Regions from separate parts of the Desulfosarcina sp. genome, predicted to be linked through region 2. Evidence: predicted binding sites of a transcription regulator. Region 2 holds the regulator's gene; each other region holds the start of a gene.
What was found. The regulator sigma-54, encoded in region 2, starts transcription at its own class of promoters, with help from an activator protein. The targets are predictions, from matches to a motif close to TNTGGCACANTTTCTGCTNT.
Positions count from the first base shown of each region.

Region 1: a site for sigma-54 is predicted at 1,867-1,886, ahead of glnD ([protein-PII] uridylyltransferase). Genes of this name have one in related genera too.
Region 3: a site for sigma-54 is predicted at 1,899-1,918, ahead of ACZCED_RS14150 (DVU0772 family protein). Genes of this name have one in related genera too.
Region 4: a site for sigma-54 is predicted at 2,539-2,558, ahead of ACZCED_RS13700 (YeiH family protein). Genes of this name have one in related genera too.

Region 1 is NZ_JBUOIV010000003.1:118,927-123,120, forward strand. Features, by position in the region: gene glnD ([protein-PII] uridylyltransferase) at 1-1,829, opposite strand, end outside; gene ACZCED_RS02655 (ammonium transporter) at 2,155-3,567, opposite strand; gene ACZCED_RS02660 (P-II family nitrogen regulator) at 3,620-3,958, opposite strand.
Region 2 is NZ_JBUOIV010000018.1:65,935-70,128, forward strand. Features, by position in the region: gene lptC (LPS export ABC transporter periplasmic protein LptC) at 1-502, shown strand, start outside; gene lptA (lipopolysaccharide transport periplasmic protein LptA) at 483-1,025, shown strand; gene lptB (LPS export ABC transporter ATP-binding protein) at 1,058-1,780, shown strand; gene rpoN (RNA polymerase factor sigma-54) at 1,782-3,215, shown strand; gene hpf (ribosome hibernation-promoting factor, HPF/YfiA family) at 3,339-3,863, shown strand; gene ACZCED_RS10925 (PTS sugar transporter subunit IIA) at 4,050-4,194, shown strand, end outside.
Region 3 is NZ_JBUOIV010000028.1:15,985-20,178, forward strand. Features, by position in the region: gene ACZCED_RS14140 (transporter substrate-binding domain-containing protein) at 1-612, opposite strand, end outside; gene ACZCED_RS14145 (amino acid ABC transporter permease) at 666-1,487, opposite strand; gene ACZCED_RS14150 (DVU0772 family protein) at 2,001-2,360, shown strand; gene ACZCED_RS14155 (YgaP family membrane protein) at 2,669-2,872, opposite strand; gene ACZCED_RS14160 (ferritin-like domain-containing protein) at 3,146-3,607, shown strand; gene ACZCED_RS14165 (ZIP family metal transporter) at 3,704-4,194, shown strand, end outside.
Region 4 is NZ_JBUOIV010000026.1:47,527-51,720, forward strand. Features, by position in the region: gene ACZCED_RS13690 (NF038143 family protein) at 1-218, opposite strand, end outside; gene ACZCED_RS13695 (hypothetical protein) at 224-574, opposite strand; gene ACZCED_RS13700 (YeiH family protein) at 664-2,427, opposite strand; gene ACZCED_RS13705 (c-type heme family protein) at 2,832-4,194, opposite strand, start outside.

The DNA of each region.
Region 1 (4,194 bases), on a different contig from region 2:
TTTTCGAGGATGTTGAGCACCTTTAGAAACAGATTCCTGAGCAAAGACGAGGTCCAGTCGTTCCAGGCTTTGGGTCCGGTGGCCATGGAGTCGGCAACGGTGAGCAGGTAGAGCATCTTCAGCACTTCCACCTTTTTGATGACCCGCGCCATGGTGATGGCTGTCTCTTCGTCGTTGACGTCTCTTCGTGTGGCCGTCAGAACGAGCAGCAGATGATGCTCGACGAGAAAGGCAACCGTTTTGGCATCCACCGGGCCCGCGCCTTTCTCAAGGAGGATTTTTTCAACCAGGACGGCGCCGCGCTCGGAGTGGCCGCTTTTGGGCTCTCCCTTGCCGATGTCGTGGAGCAAGGCGGCCCACAACAGGACCTTCTTTTTTTTCAATTCTTTATATAAGTTGTGGGCGAGAGGGTCGGCCTCAGCTCCTGCATCCGTATCGAAGCCACGCAAAATTTTTACGGTGTAAAGCAGGTGCCTGGCTACCGGGTAAAGGTGATACTGGTCGAACTGGATCCGGTTGACCACCGATTTGAACTCAGGAATGAAGCGGACCAAAAAACCCGTGTACAGCATCTGGTTGAGCACCTCGAAGGCCCGGTGGGAGCGGATCAGGATCCGTTCGAACTGCTGAACCACGGTTGGATCGCGTCTGAACGCATCGTCTACCAGGTGCGAAAAATCTTTCACCAGCCTTTTGGCTTCGCTGTTCAGTGGTGCCCGCTGAGCGGCGCTCTCTGTAAAAATATCGATCAACAGGCGCGGATTGTTGAGAATCTTTTCCGGTGAAATGAAATTGAGCATTCCCCGATTGAATTTAAGTCCCTTGATCTGGGTGGTCTTCAGCCCTTTGTTCTTTCTTTTGAGACGCTTTTTCTGTTCCATCTCGTACAGGAACATTTCGTGCTGCTGCTTCACATACTCCATATGACCATGAAGTTCGCCCAACAGGTGCTCCACCGGCAGGTGGCCGTTGACCGCCTTTACACCCATCACTTCCGCCAGCTTTCGCTGCTGCTCCAGATGAATTTGATCGCACTTTCGATTCATCATCAGGTGAAACCGGTTTCTGACGTTCCAGATGAAGGCAAGGGCGTCGGACAGGCGTGTGAAATCATCATGGGAAAAATAGCCATAGTACTCGAGATCACGGCGTTGTTTGATGCCGGACTTGATCTTGGCGATCCACAGCATAGTGTGGTAGTCACGCAGTCCCCCCTGCCCCTCTTTGAAGTTGGGTTCCAGCAAGTAGGACGAGTCGCCGAAACGTCGGTGACGTTCCCGGTTGGTCTCCACCAGCCAGGAGATGATCGTGTCGGGTTTGAGATTGATGAATTTGGCACGGATCTGGTCCATTAACTTCATGAACAGCGGTGACATGCCGCAGATGAAACGGGCATCCAGGATTGAGGTCAGCACTTCGAAATCTTTGCGTGCCAGGGTGACGCACTCTTTGATGGAACGCGTGGCATGCCCCACATCAAGCCCCATGTCCCACAACGGGTAGACGATTTCACGCACCAGATCCTCGGCCACCCGGGGAACCTTCTTTTCGAACAGGAACAGCAGGTCCACGTCAGAGTAAACGCATTGCTCCGCCCGGCCGTACCCTCCTAAAGCCACCACCGCATAAGGGTTTTTGGCAATATCCATCTGGGGCCCCACGGTGCTTTTTTCGTAACGTTGACGAAAATAGTCGTCGATGAGCCGGGCATTGTCATCCAAAAAATCAGGCGCTTTTCCCGCCAGGAGTTTATCGATGAGCTGTGCCCGCCCATTTTTCAGGGCCAGGGAGACATCGGCGTAAAGGTTGTGGGGGGCCGTATTGGTCACATCCATATCCTTGATGATTTTATGACAGGGAATGAGTAGAGCAACCCGCGTGCCAGTTGGCATGGATCGTTATTAATCAAATGATAATGGTAGGTTAAAATTGCATGTCTGGATGCGCAAATTCACGGTAGCATTTCAAAAATGTAATAATAATTTCAAAAAAATTACAAAATTGGGATTGCAATAGTGAAAACGGAAATTTGCGCCAAATGGGCAATCCTAACCGAAAATGCACCTTGAAGCCGCGGGACCAGCCGCTTCAAGGTGCATTCAGGGGAGGAGCAGAGATTAACGGTCTTTCAAGACGATTTTGTAAGCGTTTCGATTAAGAAGATTGGGTTGCCGGGCTTGTGGACGCGGCATAGCTGGGCAACCCGGATGAGGGCGGCCCGGAAATGGATGAGATACCGCCGTGTGTGGAAACACCGAAGTCCGGATAGGCAATACCACCATGCTCGGCATAATCCAACCCTTCCAGTTCTTCTTCCGGAGAAACCCGCAGGCCGATGGTCTTGTCGATCAGTTTGAACATCACCAGGGCCGCAGGGAAGGTCCAGAGAAAACAGGCGGCGATACCCAATAGTTGTACCCCAATGATGCCGGCGGATGTCCCTTCGATGTTGAAGATGCCGGCGGCCAGGGTACCCCAAGCGCCGCAGACACCGTGAACGGAGACGGCTCCGACAGGATCGTCCACCTTGATTTTGTCAAAGAACATGACCGAAAAGACCACGATGATACCGGCGGCGGCCCCGATAATGATGGCACTGGAGGGCGACACATTGGCGCAGCCGGCGGTGATGCCCACCAGGCCGGCCAGGGCGCCGTTGAGGCTCATACCCACCTCTGGTTTGCCAAATTTCATCCAGGAGACGATCATGGCCAGGACGGCACCGGCAGCGGCGGCCAGGTTGGTGTTGACAAAAATCATGGCGATGCTGGTGTCCGCTGTTGTGGTCGATCCGGGGTTGAACCCGAACCACCCTAACCACAGGATGAACACGCCCAAAGCCGCCAGTGGGATGTTATGGCCCATGATCGGTTTGATTTTACCATCTTTGGTGTACTTGCCCAGACGGGGGCCGAGAACGATAGCGCCGGCCAGGGCTGCCCAACCGCCGACCGAATGAACCACCGTGGAGCCGGCAAAATCGATGAAGCCGAAACCCTCCAGCCAGCCGCTGCCATTGAGCAGGCTGCCCCAGGCCCAGGAACCGAATACGGGATAGATCAGGCCGGAAACGAAAATGGAATAAAGGATGTACCCGGTGAATTTGGTCCGCTCGGCCATGGCGCCGGAAACGATGGTGGCGGCAGTGGCGGCAAACACCACCTGAAACATCCAGAAGGCCAGCACCCATGGATCCCCGTCGGGTGTAAAGTCACTGAGGAAAAAGCCCGTTGTGCCGAACCAGCCGGTAGAGGTCGCACCGAACATGAGCCCGAAACCGATGGCCCAGAAGGCGATGGACCCAATGGAAAAATCCATGAGATTTTTCATCATGATGTTGATCGAATTCTTGGCCCGGGTGAAACCCGCCTCAACCATGGCAAAACCGGCCTGCATGAAAAACACCAGGGCGGCCGCCACCAGCGTCCACAAGTAGTTGGCGTGGGTCTGAACCAGATCAATGGCTTCCTTGTTGGTCAAAACGGTGGGCTCTGGATCGGCGGCCAAGGCAACGGGGGCAATCATCAAGGCAGCCAGTATCAGCAGGATAAATGCTTTCAATTTCATTTTTCTCTCCTTGTAAAGTATAAGTAGTAACCATGATAAGTTGCTGAAGATCTTAAATCGCATCCTTGCCAGACTCGCCGGTGCGGATGCGGTAGGCCCCTTCGATGGGCATGACGAAGATCTTGCCGTCTCCCACACTGCCGGTATTGGCTACCTCCGTGATGGTGGAAACCACTTTGTCCACCATGTTGGAATCCACAATCAGGTCAATTTTGACTTTGGGGATAAAGTCGGTCTGATATTCGGCCCCGCGATAGATTTCCTTGTGGCCGCGCTGACGCCCGAACCCTTTGACTTCGCTTACGGTCATGCCTGACACGCCGATGCGGTTCAAGGCGTCTTTCACATCATCCAGTTTGAAGGGCTTGATGATCGACTCGATTTTTTTCATTGATGACTTCTCCTGTTGAATTGATGAAGGTTGAGCGCTCCGGGCGATTGAGTGTTGTTTAAATGACGATTGAGCAATCGCTGTGCCATTAGTTCCGTATTGATTCATAAATAATTGTAATCATGTCTAAAATAACCATTTACCACCGGTGGTTGAGCCGGTTTCTAAAGGACATTTCTGCAATATTGCACAAATATAAAATACATTATTAGTAATTTATCGCATATAAAATACAT
Region 2 (4,194 bases):
TGTCGTCTTTGTCGGGTATCGCCGGATGACCCGCAGCCCGGAAATGCTGCTGGACCTGGTTAAGGATGAAGCGGACATGCAGCTCAACAGGATTCGCCAGACCGCCATGAAAAACGGTGTTCGGGAGTGGCGGCTGGAAGCGGACTCGGCAACCCTTCTGGAAAAAGAGAAGACCATGGTGCTGGCCGGTCCGGATGTAGAGTTTTTCATGGATGATGGGGACCACGTGCACCTGACCGCCAAACAGGGGACGATTTACACGGACTCCAGCCGCATGAAGGTCTCGGGGCAGGTGTCGGCCAACACCCGCCTTTACCGGTTCCAAACCGACGCGCTCGACTACGACCCGGCCGCACGGGAGCTTCGCGCCGATACACCGGTGACCCTCTCCGGCGAGTCGTTCACCCTGCGCGCCGATACGATGACCATGGACCTGGAAACCAGTATCACCCGTTTCGAAGGCGGTGTGGAAGGAACCATCAGTGAAGATTTTCAGCTTTAGACACACCACCGGCGTTGTGCTGCCGATACTGCTTTGCCTGGTGCTGTTGTCCCCGCTGCCCCCCCGGGCTGCGGAAACAGCCAATCCGGAGGCAAAGAAAATCCAAATCTCGGCAGACCGTTTCATATCCGACACAGCCAACAACAATGCCGAGTTTATTGGAAATGTGCGGGCCAAACAGGGCGAGACCCTGATCAACGCGGACAGCCTCAAGATTTTTTTTTCCGGTGGCGCGGAAGGTGGAAGCGCTTCACCTGCGCAATCCCTGCAAAAGCTGGTGGCCACTGGAAATGTGGAAATTAAATTCGACAATAGGCTTGCCGTCGCCCGGCAGGCAGTATATATAACAGCACAGCGCATGCTGATCCTGACCGGTCCGGGAGCCCGGGTGACCAGCGGCGACAATACCGTCACCGGCGAAACCATTACCTTCTACCGGGATGATGGACGGTTCACCGTCGAAGGTGGATCCAGCGGTCGCGTCAACGCCATCATCCTCCCGGAAGACTCAGGATTGGAATAGCCCGTGAACATGCACCCCGGGGGAAACAGCTGATGGCGGCCTTGTCTGTTCGTGAACTGGTCAAGGTCTACCGGGGCAGGAAAGTGGTGGACCGGGTCAGCCTGAACGTGGAAAGCGGACAGGTGATCGGTCTGCTGGGACCGAACGGTGCGGGTAAGACCACCACGTTCTATATGACCGTGGGGTTGATCAAGCCCGACAGCGGCCAGGTTTTTCTTGATGATAAGGACATCACCGAATACCCCATGCATATCCGGGCACGGACAGGGGTCGGATACCTGCCCCAGGAGGCGTCCATCTTCAGGAAACTGACCGTCCGCCAGAACATCCTGGCGATTCTGGAGACCCTGCCCCTGTCACGCCAGCAGCGCCATGACCGCACCGACCGCCTGCTGGATGAGTTGGGCATCGACCACGTGGCGGAATCAAGAGCGGCGGTCCTTTCCGGTGGCGAGCGTCGCCGACTGGAAATCACGCGGGCCCTGGCTACGGACCCGGCCTTCATGTTGCTGGACGAGCCCTTTGCCGGCGTCGACCCGCTGGCGGTGATCGACATTAAAAAGATCATCGCCCACTTGAAGAACCGGAACATCGGTATCTTGATATCCGATCACAACGTGCGGGAAACGCTGGGGGCGTGTGATTCGGCATTTATTTTGAGCGACGGCAAAGTGATCGAAACCGGAACACCCGAGCAGATTGCTTCCAGCACCATCGCCAGACGAATTTATTTGGGAGACGAATTCAGACTCTAAGATGGCAATTGAACTCAGACAACAACTCAAACTGACCCAGCAGCTCATCATGACGCCGCAGCTCCAGATGGCGATCAAGCTGCTACAGCTGTCCCGTCTTGAACTGGTGGACACGATCAGACAGGAACTGGAAGAGAACCCCACCTTAGAGGAGATCCAGGAGACCCCCGACAAATCCAAGGATAGCGAACCCGAAGAGGCGCCTGCCGCCGCCGAAGAAGAAGCCCGTGAAGTAACCATCGACGAGAAGATCAATGACGAAATCGACTGGAGCAATTACATCGACGAGTATAACTCGCCGGGAAAGGTCAATTTCGAATCTGAAAGCCGGGAAGCGCCCCAATACGAGGCATTCGTCTCATCCAAGGAGTCACTCAGCGATCACCTGCTATGGCAGCTGTTGATGCTGTCTCCCACCGATATCGAAAAGCAGGTCGGCAGCCTGATTATCGGCAGCCTCAACCCTGACGGATACCTGCAATTGTCCGTCGAAGAGCTGTCTCAACAAAGCGGCGTTTCCATCGAAATGGTGGAAGATGTCCTGGAAACCATGCAGTCCTTCGATCCGGTGGGCATTTGTGCCAGGGACCTGCGGGAGTGCCTCCTGCTTCAGGCTCAGCATCTGGATCTGGAAAACAGCCTGGTGGTAGACATCATTTCCGACCACCTGAAAAATCTGGAAAACAAGAATTACAAAGCCATTTGCAAGGCCCTGAAGGTCAAACTGAAAGAGGTCATTGCCGCGGTCAACGTTATCCGCGCACTTGAACCCAAGCCGGGGAGACAGTTCACCGAAGAGACGCCCCACTATATCATCCCGGATATCTACGTCCACAAGAGTGAGGGCGAATTTGTCATCGTCCTTAACGACGACGGCATGCCCAAACTTCGGGTCAATCCTTTTTACAAGCGGGCCATCACTAAAAAAAACGAGGTCAGCGCAAATGCCAAGGAATACATTCGCGACAAGATGCGATCCGCGGCCTGGCTGATCCGCAGCATTCACCAGCGTCAGAAAACCATTTACAAGGTAATGGAGAGTATCCTGAAATTTCAGCGGGATTTCTTCGAAAAAGGCGTGACCCATTTAAAACCCATGGTGCTCAGGGATGTGGCCGAAGATATCGGCATGCACGAATCCACCATCAGCCGGGTGACGACCAATAAATATGCCCACACCCCCCAGGGGATCTACGAGCTCAAATATTTTTTCAACAGCTCCATCAAACGGGTTTTTGGCGAGGACATCGCCTCGGCCAGCGTGCAGGCCAAAATTAAAAAGATCATCGAAGGGGAAAACCCGAAGAAACCTTACAGCGACAGCAAGATGGCCGAAATGCTCAAAACTGACAATATCGACATCGCCCGTCGCACGGTGGCCAAATACCGGGAGATGATGGGCATTCTGTCCTCCAGCAAACGAAAGGAGTTCTGATGGTTTGCCCGGAAGCAGGCCACGGTTTTCTCGTCCCGCCTGTAATAAAACCGGCGGGAGGGCGTATCTGAAACCGGTTGACCGCCCTCTGCCGACCGGCATTCCCAAAAGGAGGCACCGACCATGAACACATCCGTCAGATTCAAGAACCTCGAACCCTCCGATGCCCTCAAATCATATGTCACCGAAAAACTGAACCGGATGGAAAAATACTTCAACGGCCCGGCCGAAGCCAATGTGGTCCTGTCCATTGAAAAATTTCGCCACAGTGCTGAAATCAATATCATGGGAGACCGGCTGATCATCAACGGCAAGGAGGAGACCGAGGAGATGTATTCGGCCATCGATATGGTGCTCGACAAGTTAGAGGGACAGATAAAAAAGAGCAAACAGAAAAGTCGGAAATACCGATCCAAGGAAAAAACCGGAGCCATGACATCCGAACGGATAGGCGATGTGGACGGTGACCAACCCCGGGTACGGGTCCACCATATCGAATTCAAGCCAATGGACGTTGACGAGGCGGTGATGCAGATGGACCTGATAAAAGACAATTTCCTGGTGTTCACCAATGCCCGCACGGAATCGGTCAACGTCCTGTACCGGCAAAAAGACGGAAACTACGGACTGATCCAGCCGCGGGCATAGCATGGGTTGACAGCATCCGGGTAGCGGAAACGATTACCTTCGACAAAAAAACAGCGGTCAGGCGGGCAAATGGAACCGATGAAGAACCCAGGGAAGCGAGTATCACGGTTTCTCGACTGCCACCAGACAGCGTTCGGTTGCCAACGATACTAACAGCGCGAAGTTGCCGGATCCAGTGAGACAGCGATGAAAATATTAGATGTGCTCGACAAGGAAGCGATCCTCATCGATCTTCAATCCAAGGACAAAATTGGTATTTTGAATGAACTGGTCACCCCTGCCGCACAGATTACCGGCATCGACCACAACGAGATGGTGCGGGTCTTGATGG
Region 3 (4,194 bases), on a different contig from region 2:
GGGTGTGGGGGCCGAACCGACCACGGCATGTACGCGTCCGTTGATCACTTCCTGGTAAGCCTGGGCCTCGTCGTCGAACATGCGGATTTCCGCGTTGGGCAGGTATTTTTTGGTGGCGGTGACCGCGGTGGAGCCCAGGCGGGCCGCAATAACGATACCGGGTTTGTTGAATGCCTCGATGCCCGTCATGCCGGCGGCCATCTTCTTGCTGGCAACCATGGACATGCCCGTAAAATCATAGGGGTCGGTGAAATTGACTTTCAGGTTGCGGCTGGGCAGAATGCCCATGCCGCCGATAATGACGTCGAATTTACCGGTGAGCAGCGCCGGGATGATACCGGACCATTTGGTGGGAACGAATTCGACCTTGACGCCCATGTCTTCGGCGAGGCGGGTGGCCACGTCGATTTCGAAACCGATCAGTTTGCCGGTTTTGTCTTTCATGGCCCAGGGCACGAAAGTGGACATGCCCACCCGCAGCGCCCCGCGCTGGATGACCTGCTCCACGACACTGTCCTGGCTGTCGGCGGCCATCGCGCCAGGTATGCCGGTCAGGGCGACAACCAGGATGGCCAGTATGATCATACGGGTCATACGTGTCACGATTCTCATGAATAGTCTCCTTTCTTTGATTAAAATGATATTCAGGGTCACACCGAACCCTCTCAACCTGCCAGGGCCAGCCGTTTTTCCATGGCCTGGGTGGCCAGCGACAAGGACAGGGTCAACATCAAGTAGATGGCCGCGATGGTAAACCACAGCTCAAAGACCAGGTACGTCTCGGCAATGATCTCCTGGCCCTTCATGGTCAGGTCGTAAATGGCGATGGTGCTCACCAGGGCCGAGTCTTTGATCAAGGAGACGGCCTGGCTCACCAGCGGCGGGGTCATGTGCCGAAGGGCCTGGGGCAGTACCACATGCCGGTAAGTGCGGTACCGGCCCAGTCCAATGCTTTTGGACGCTTCCCATTGGCCTTGGGGAACGGCCAGGATGCCGGCGCGGATAATTTCCGAGGCATATGCGCCTTCGAACAGGCTCAATGCCAGGACCGCCGATGCAAAACGGCTCAGATCCACCATGGGTGAAAAAACGAAGTAGATGAAAAACAGCTGCACCAGCAAGGGGGTATTGCGGATCAGCTCCAGGTAGCCCCTGGCGATGGCTCGTGCGGCAAAAGACCCGGATAGACGGCAGACCGCCGTAATCAGGCCCAGCAGGCTGGAGAGCACCAGCGAGACGGCCGACACCCTGAGCGTCACCACTAACCCCTCGAGCAGGGGGCCGGCCAGAAAATGGCCTTCCGCGAAGCTATACAGATACCGGGGTACCCGGTACCACTGCCAGTTGTACCCCAGCCCCGCACCACCTGCATAGACGAACCAGAGCAGCAGGCCGGCGGTGGCCAGCACCCGAAACCAGTCGAAGGCGAGTCTCTTCCAACTCGGTCGGGAACTGCCGTCCGGAATAAGGTAATTACAAGCGTCCATGGAAGAATGAAAAACTCAATGCATCGAACGGGTGATGTCTGGTGGCAGTCAACGACTGCCTTTCGGCTTTTGTCTCTTCTCACCAGCCCATACCTGGCAGTGTGAGCTGGTTTGAAATAATTTGCCCAATAACATGTGCCATTTTGCGCAAAATGCAAGTTTTTGTGGCTGACGGGTTATGATTAAATGCCAATAACGTAATACCTGTCAGTGTCTTGAAGAATCTGTTTCATGTATTATTTTTTATTGGGACAATAGTGTATCGTTTTAAGGCGTGCGAACATCAAAGCTGTCAATGACGCCAGGCGTTTTCCAACGATGCCACGTTCAGCACAGTGCTGGATGGTCATTAACTATGCGATAATCTAAAATATTTTTATTTAGCTACGATCAATTCAGCCTGTGGGCGGTTTTGGCATGTTTTTGGCTCTATTCTAGCCGAACAGATTCAGAATAACAACCGTTAATCCAACCGGCCGGACGCCGGAGCAATAAACCTTCAGGAGTGCCGACATGATGAATCTTGAGGAAATCAAACGTAACCCGGAATTGGTTAATTCCATCGACTGGGAAATGACCCCGGAGGAGGCCGTTCGCCTTTATCTGGAATGGGGCAACAACTGGGCCCGTGGAAATTACGTGATCCGTTCGAAGGATGATGTATCCCACTATTTCGTGGTCAATACCTGGAAAGATGAACCGGTGATCTACTTTATCCGCAGGAATAGTGACGAAGCGGTGGAACTGGCAAAGATAAAGATGCCCGGAGACCTTAAAAAACGTTACCTGCATTCCCAGGGCAGGCATAAAGGCGTATGGGCGATTGAGGGTGAGGTCAAGTCCTGGCTCAAGCAAAAGCTCGATGTGCATTGACAAGGGGTGTTGAAGACGTAAGGAGTTCAGGAAGGACGACTCATCATTGACCGTAGGCGGGATTTCTGTGGGATCTAAACGACCCCATTGCGCCGAACTTAGTTCTGGCTAGCCAAACGCAAGCGTTTCCCATCATTCTGCTTGGCCGTTGGCAACCGGTGCAGGCTTCTGAGACCGGTGTTCTTTTATGGGCACCGGTCTTTTTGCATGGTTGCATCTGCATATACTGCCCGCTGGCCCGGAAAACATCGACCATGAATCCAGAGGCCTCGATTGGGCGGACGATCTTTTTCAGGTCGCTTTGGATGTCAATCGAAGGCGCTGCCCGGTTTGAGTCCCAACGGTTTGAGAATTTTCGCCAGCGGACAGAATCCGGTGAAGCTGGACTGCAGCAGGTTGGCACCGACAAAAGCGGTGAACCACAGCCAGTAGATGCTGTGAACCTGAGACAGAAGCAGGGAAATCAGGATCATGGATCCGGCAAAGGCGAGAATCATTCGGTCAATGTTCATTTAACACCTCCTGAAGCGGGTTTGATAATTGGTCGTTATGGGCTATAGAGTGCTGTTGGCACTGAATTGTTACAATTTATTTAAAGACCACTGTTCAGCGGAGTCAGTCGGATCCGGTACCAAAAAAACCAATGGCATGTTAGTTGCTTTTTTAGTATGTTCGTGCGCATCCACAGATTTAATTGCGAACCGGCTTTTCCGCAAGCAAAAGATAGTAACCGTATATTTAGTTCCGTTCCATCGATTATCATTTTCTGAATCAGGGGGGGTAACATGAATTTCAATTCCTTCGAAGAGATCCTCGATTTCGCCATTGAAAGGGAAATACAGGCGGTCAGTTTTTACCAGAAACTGGTCGACAGGGAAACCTTTCCGGCATCCAAACAGACCCTGGCCGAGTTCGTCGAGGAGGAGAGAAAGCACCAAATCCTTTTAGAGGAGTTCAAGAAGGGCAATCGGTCCGTGGTGGAGTATGACTACGTGTGGATTCCGGATATCAAACGTAGCGATTACATCGTGGACATGAAGTACGAGCCGGGAATGGATTTTGCCGAAATTCTCCGGCTGGCCATGAAGCGCGAGGAAAAAGCCCTGCGACTATACAACGCACTGGCCACCAAAACCGACGATGCGGACTGCATCAAGCTTTTCAAAATGCTGGCCCAGGAAGAGGCCAAGCATAAACAGACGTTCGAAACCCTTTACGACGATCACATGGCCCAGTTGGGAGATTGATGGCAAGGCGCCTTATCGTAGACTGCTGCCGTGTGCCTTCGGCCATACTGAAATGGATGCCTTCCGGACGGACGGCCCGCGTTTCGGAGGGGTGAGATGCGTGATTATATTTCTCCGTTCAACCCCATGACCCAGGCCCTGCTGGCCACCTTGTTTACCTGGGGAGTAACGTCTTTAGGCGCCGCTATCGTCGTGTTCACCAAACGGGTCAGTCCGCTGCTGATGGACACCTCCCTGGGGTTTGCCGGCGGTGTGATGATTGCCGCCAGCTATTGGTCCCTGCTGGCCCCGGCCATCGAGATGGCCGGGGAGGCCGGCATGATCCCGTGGCTGCCGGCAGCCGTCGGTTTTCTGGGCGGCGCCCTGTTCATGCGACTGGTGGACATGCTGCTGCCTCACCTGCATCTGGGGCTTCCCACCAGCGAAGCCGAGGGGCCGAAGACCTCCTGGCAGCGGTCGACGCTGCTGGTAACGGCTATCACGCTGCACAACATTCCGGAGGGGCTGGCGGTCGGCGTTGCTTTCGGTGCTGCGGCGTCCGGCTTGGGATCGGCTACCGTGGGGGCCGCCGTGGCCCTGGCCATCGG
Region 4 (4,194 bases), on a different contig from region 2:
CGTTGCCGCGTGATCAAAAAATTTGCGGCAAAGGTCTTGCGGCCTTTGGCGTACCGTTTCAACTGCCAGAAATAAAAAATGAAGAACACGGGGATGAGGATCATCCAGACATCCAGTCTGGGCTTGTCGATCACCCGGTTGGAAACCTGGGCGGCAAACCGCTTTTCGTCTGCCAGGATCAGATCCCGTTTGTGGGTCAGGGTCAGTGCGTCGGTCATGCGGCTCACTCGGGCAGGTATCGGAAACCGATGCACAGCAGGACGAGACAGGAGACGATGCCCGAGATAAACGGCCATGTCAGGCCGAACGCGTCCGGTGCACCCGTTTCAAGGGATTGCCGCAGGTACTTCTCCCCGGTATAGGCCCCTTCGATTTCCGTGTAGAAATACGCCCCGGAGTCGATGTCGTTTTCATCGATGACCTGAACGATCTCGTCCATGCTGTAGATGTAGTGCTGAAGCCAGGGGCCTACCACCACGGCGAACAGCCAGAGCGATAAAAAGGTGATCCCCAGGATACCCCAGGCCTTGGCGCGGGGCATGGGCCGGTTGTCGGTCGCTGTCGCTGATTCCATCGGAATCGTCTTCCTTTCGGTAGTCCGCATCGATGAATGCCCCCGGCGGCAAGTGCCGCCAGGGGCAGTATACTTTCACCATATATCGTTTAGATGGTGGCGGTCAACTCGGGGAAGACCACGTAGAACATGATGTAAGCCATCACCAGGGTCAGTATCAGGTTGAAGGACTGTCCCACCACGTAGAGGATAAAGGGCTTGCCGCCGACCAGGTGTTCTTTCAGCTCACGGAAGTTGGTGGCCAGGCCGATGCTGACGAAGGAGAGGCAGAAGAACCATCCGCGGAACAGGTCGCCCATGCCCTTGACAACGCCCTGGTCGATCATGGCCGGTCCCATACCGTCCACCTGGCTGTTGAAGGAAGTGTAGACCAAAGAGAAGATGATCGAAGCGCCGATGAAGCCGAGGACGAACTTGGGAAAGCGGTACCAGATCTCGATGGCGCCGACTTTCTGTCCCGTTTCGGCGGTTTCCACGCGGGTGGTGAAGTACAGGGCCACGAAAAAGGCGATGACGCCGATGAGCACGTTCTGGATCATCTTGATCGTGGCGGCCACGTACAGGGCCTTTTCACCGAGGAAGGCACCGGCCGCAGCCACGGCGCCGGTGGCGTCGATGGTGCCGCCCATCCAGGCGCCGCCCAGGATCAGCTGCTTGTCGACCGGGAAGGTGGCCTTGATCACCGCCGGCATGACGATCATCATGATCGAGGTGAAGACCAGGGAGAGGCCGACGGCGAGGGTCAGTTCCTCCTTTTTGGCCTTACAGGCCGCCGCCGTGGCGATGGCTGCGGAGACGCCGCACACCGACATGTCCGAACAGATGGTGGCGTTGAGGCGCTTCGAGGGGATCTTGATGACCTTCTGGCCGAACCAGTAGGTGAGCAGCCAGACGGTGGGGGTGACCACCCAGGCCACGAAGATGCCGGCGGTGCCGATGGTGATGATTTTTTCAAATAGGATGCTGGCACCCAGAAGCACCAGGCCGGTCTTGATGTAGTACTCGGTCTGCACGGCCGGCATGGCCCACTTGGGGGTTCCCACGGTGTTGGAGATGAGCATGCCGAAGAAGATGGCCCAGGCGGCGTATCCGATGCCGTATTGCTTCATGGTGGCCTGGCTGCTGGCTAGGTAGGCGAGCACGGCGATCAGGAAGACGAAGATGAAGCCGATCACGAACTTGCCGAAATCCTTGCCCATGGCCTTCATGCCGATGCCGAAGAAGACCGCGAAACTGACGCACAGGAAAGCGAGCCAGCCGATCTGGTTGTAAGGGCTGACCTTGGTTTTGCCTTTGGCTTTGCTGGCCGCCAGATGGGCGTTGCGCCATTTGGCGATAGAGGCTTTGGCCTCGGCATTAAGGGCGGGGTCACTGAAGCCGGCAGCCTCGGCGGCGGCCTCGGCGGCCGTGGCCAGGGCCAGCGCCTCGCTTTCGGGAACTTTGGCCTTGTCATACTTGGCAACGGCCTTGGCCTTTTTGGCATCGGCCTTTTCCTTGCTCATGAAAAAGGCGTCCATGGGGTTGGTGCTCCAGCCGTGGGTCTTTTTCGAGAAGGTGGACATCCATTTGCCGGCCGGAATCGAATTGGCCTTGACCCCTTTTTTAGCATCGTACATCTGATACCAGGCAATGGTCTTGAACTTGTCGGTGCGCTGGGCCTGCTGGGCATACTTGGCCTCGATGTCCATCAGTTTGGATTTCACCGCTCCGGCGTGGGGAAAATAGAGCACAGCCCCGGCCAGGAGAATGAAAAAGCCAAGCCAGATAGCCCACCAGTCTTCCTTCTTCCACAGTTCCGACCACTCCCATTTGCCGACGTCTTTGACGACCTGGCTGTCTGAGTTCGCTGCCATCTAACTCCTCCTTTGGTGATTAGAGATATGTTGGATCAAGGGACCCCGGGTCCCGGTTTAAATTTCAGGCGATCGGGCCGCAGCATCACGCTGACGTTTAAGCATCATAAAAAAGCAATATGAGTGCCATTTTGTGGTATATTGAAAAAATATAATAATAACAAGGTTCTATGTTGAGTATCAGCGGCGTGGATTGGCGGCGGGATGCCACCTTCAGGCGGCATCCGTTTTTAGCAATGCTGGCAATTACAGATGAAGTTGCATGGTAGATATATTTAAAAATACATAAAAAACAGATGAATATATATATTCGCCCTGCTGTTTGGAGCGCCTGCAGCCTTCAGGCGGCAGTGCTGCACGAAGGCTGCAGATGTTTATGCGGTCGAAAGCGACCATCCCTGCCTTCATGGTTGATCGGCGGGAAGCAGGATTTTGAACGTGGTTCCTTTTCCGTGGTCGGAATCCACCGTGATGCTTCCTTTGTGTTGCTGGACGATGCCGTAGCTTACCGAAAGCCCAAGTCCGGTGCCTTTTTCCGGCCCTTTGGTGGTGAAGAAGGGATCGAAAATCTTGGAGATGTTTTCCTTGGAGACGCCCTGTCCGGTATCCGATATGGCGATCGCCAGTTGCTTGCCGTCTTTTACCAGTCCTGTTTTTATGGTAATCCGGCCGCCATCCGGCATGGCCTGACTGGCGTTGATCAGCAGGTTCATCAATACCTGTTTGATCTTGTTGCCGTCCACCGTTATCCGGGGCAGTGTCGCATCGAATTGCCGTTCGATGGTGAACTTGTCCTTTTGAAGTTGAAGATCCAGCACACTGACCACCTCTTCGATGCAGGCGTTGATGTCGGTTTTATTCATGCGGGGCTCGGCGGCCCGGGAAAAGTTGAGCAGCGCTTCGACCACCTCACGACACTGGTCGGTGTGCTTGCGGATGATTCCCACGTCGGCAAGGATCTGGGGGTCCGGTGGCTGCGACCTGGCGATCAGGTTGGCATAGCACTGGATGACGCCCAGCGGGTTGTTGATCTCGTGGGCCACGCCGGAGGCCAACTGGCCGATGGAGGCCAGTTTTTCCGTCTGGGCCAGGTACTTGTCCATCCGTCGCATTTCGGTGACGTCCCTGAGCATGGCGGTGATGCCCGCAACGGCGCCGTTTATACCCCGTCTGGCGGTTGCCGAGACCATGATGGACATCTTGTTGCCTTGGCGGTCCACCATTTCCACCTCCAGGCCGTTGACGAACCCCTTCTCCTCGATCTCACGGGAAAACCTGGCAGCATCCCGCGTGTCGAAGAATATCTGGAAGTAGGTTTCCATGGACAGGGCTTCGGCGCGGTCCATGAAGCCGAACAGGGCGATGCCCGCCGAATTGATATCCCTGACCCGCTCCTGGTCGTCGATGATGATGATGGTGTCCTGGCTGGTCTCGAACATGAGCCGGTACTTGCTTTCAGAGGCTTTCAGGTTGTTGTGGGTTTGCTGAAGCTCGAGGGCGGCGATTTCGAAGGCCCGTTTCAACTGGTCCACCTCGTCACCGGTTGTCAGGGGCAGCACCACGTCGTCACCGCTCGTCGGACCGGGTATATTGCGAAAGGTGGACAGCAGGCCTTTCAACTCCAACACGACGGTCCGGTTGAACAGCAGGTAAAAAAGCCCCCAGAGGAAAAACAGGGAGACGATGGCCACCAGAAAAGTGAGCCAGGCCGCTTCCTTGATCCTGACGAAACTGAAGCCCACCGGGATGTAAATCGTATCGGCGGCC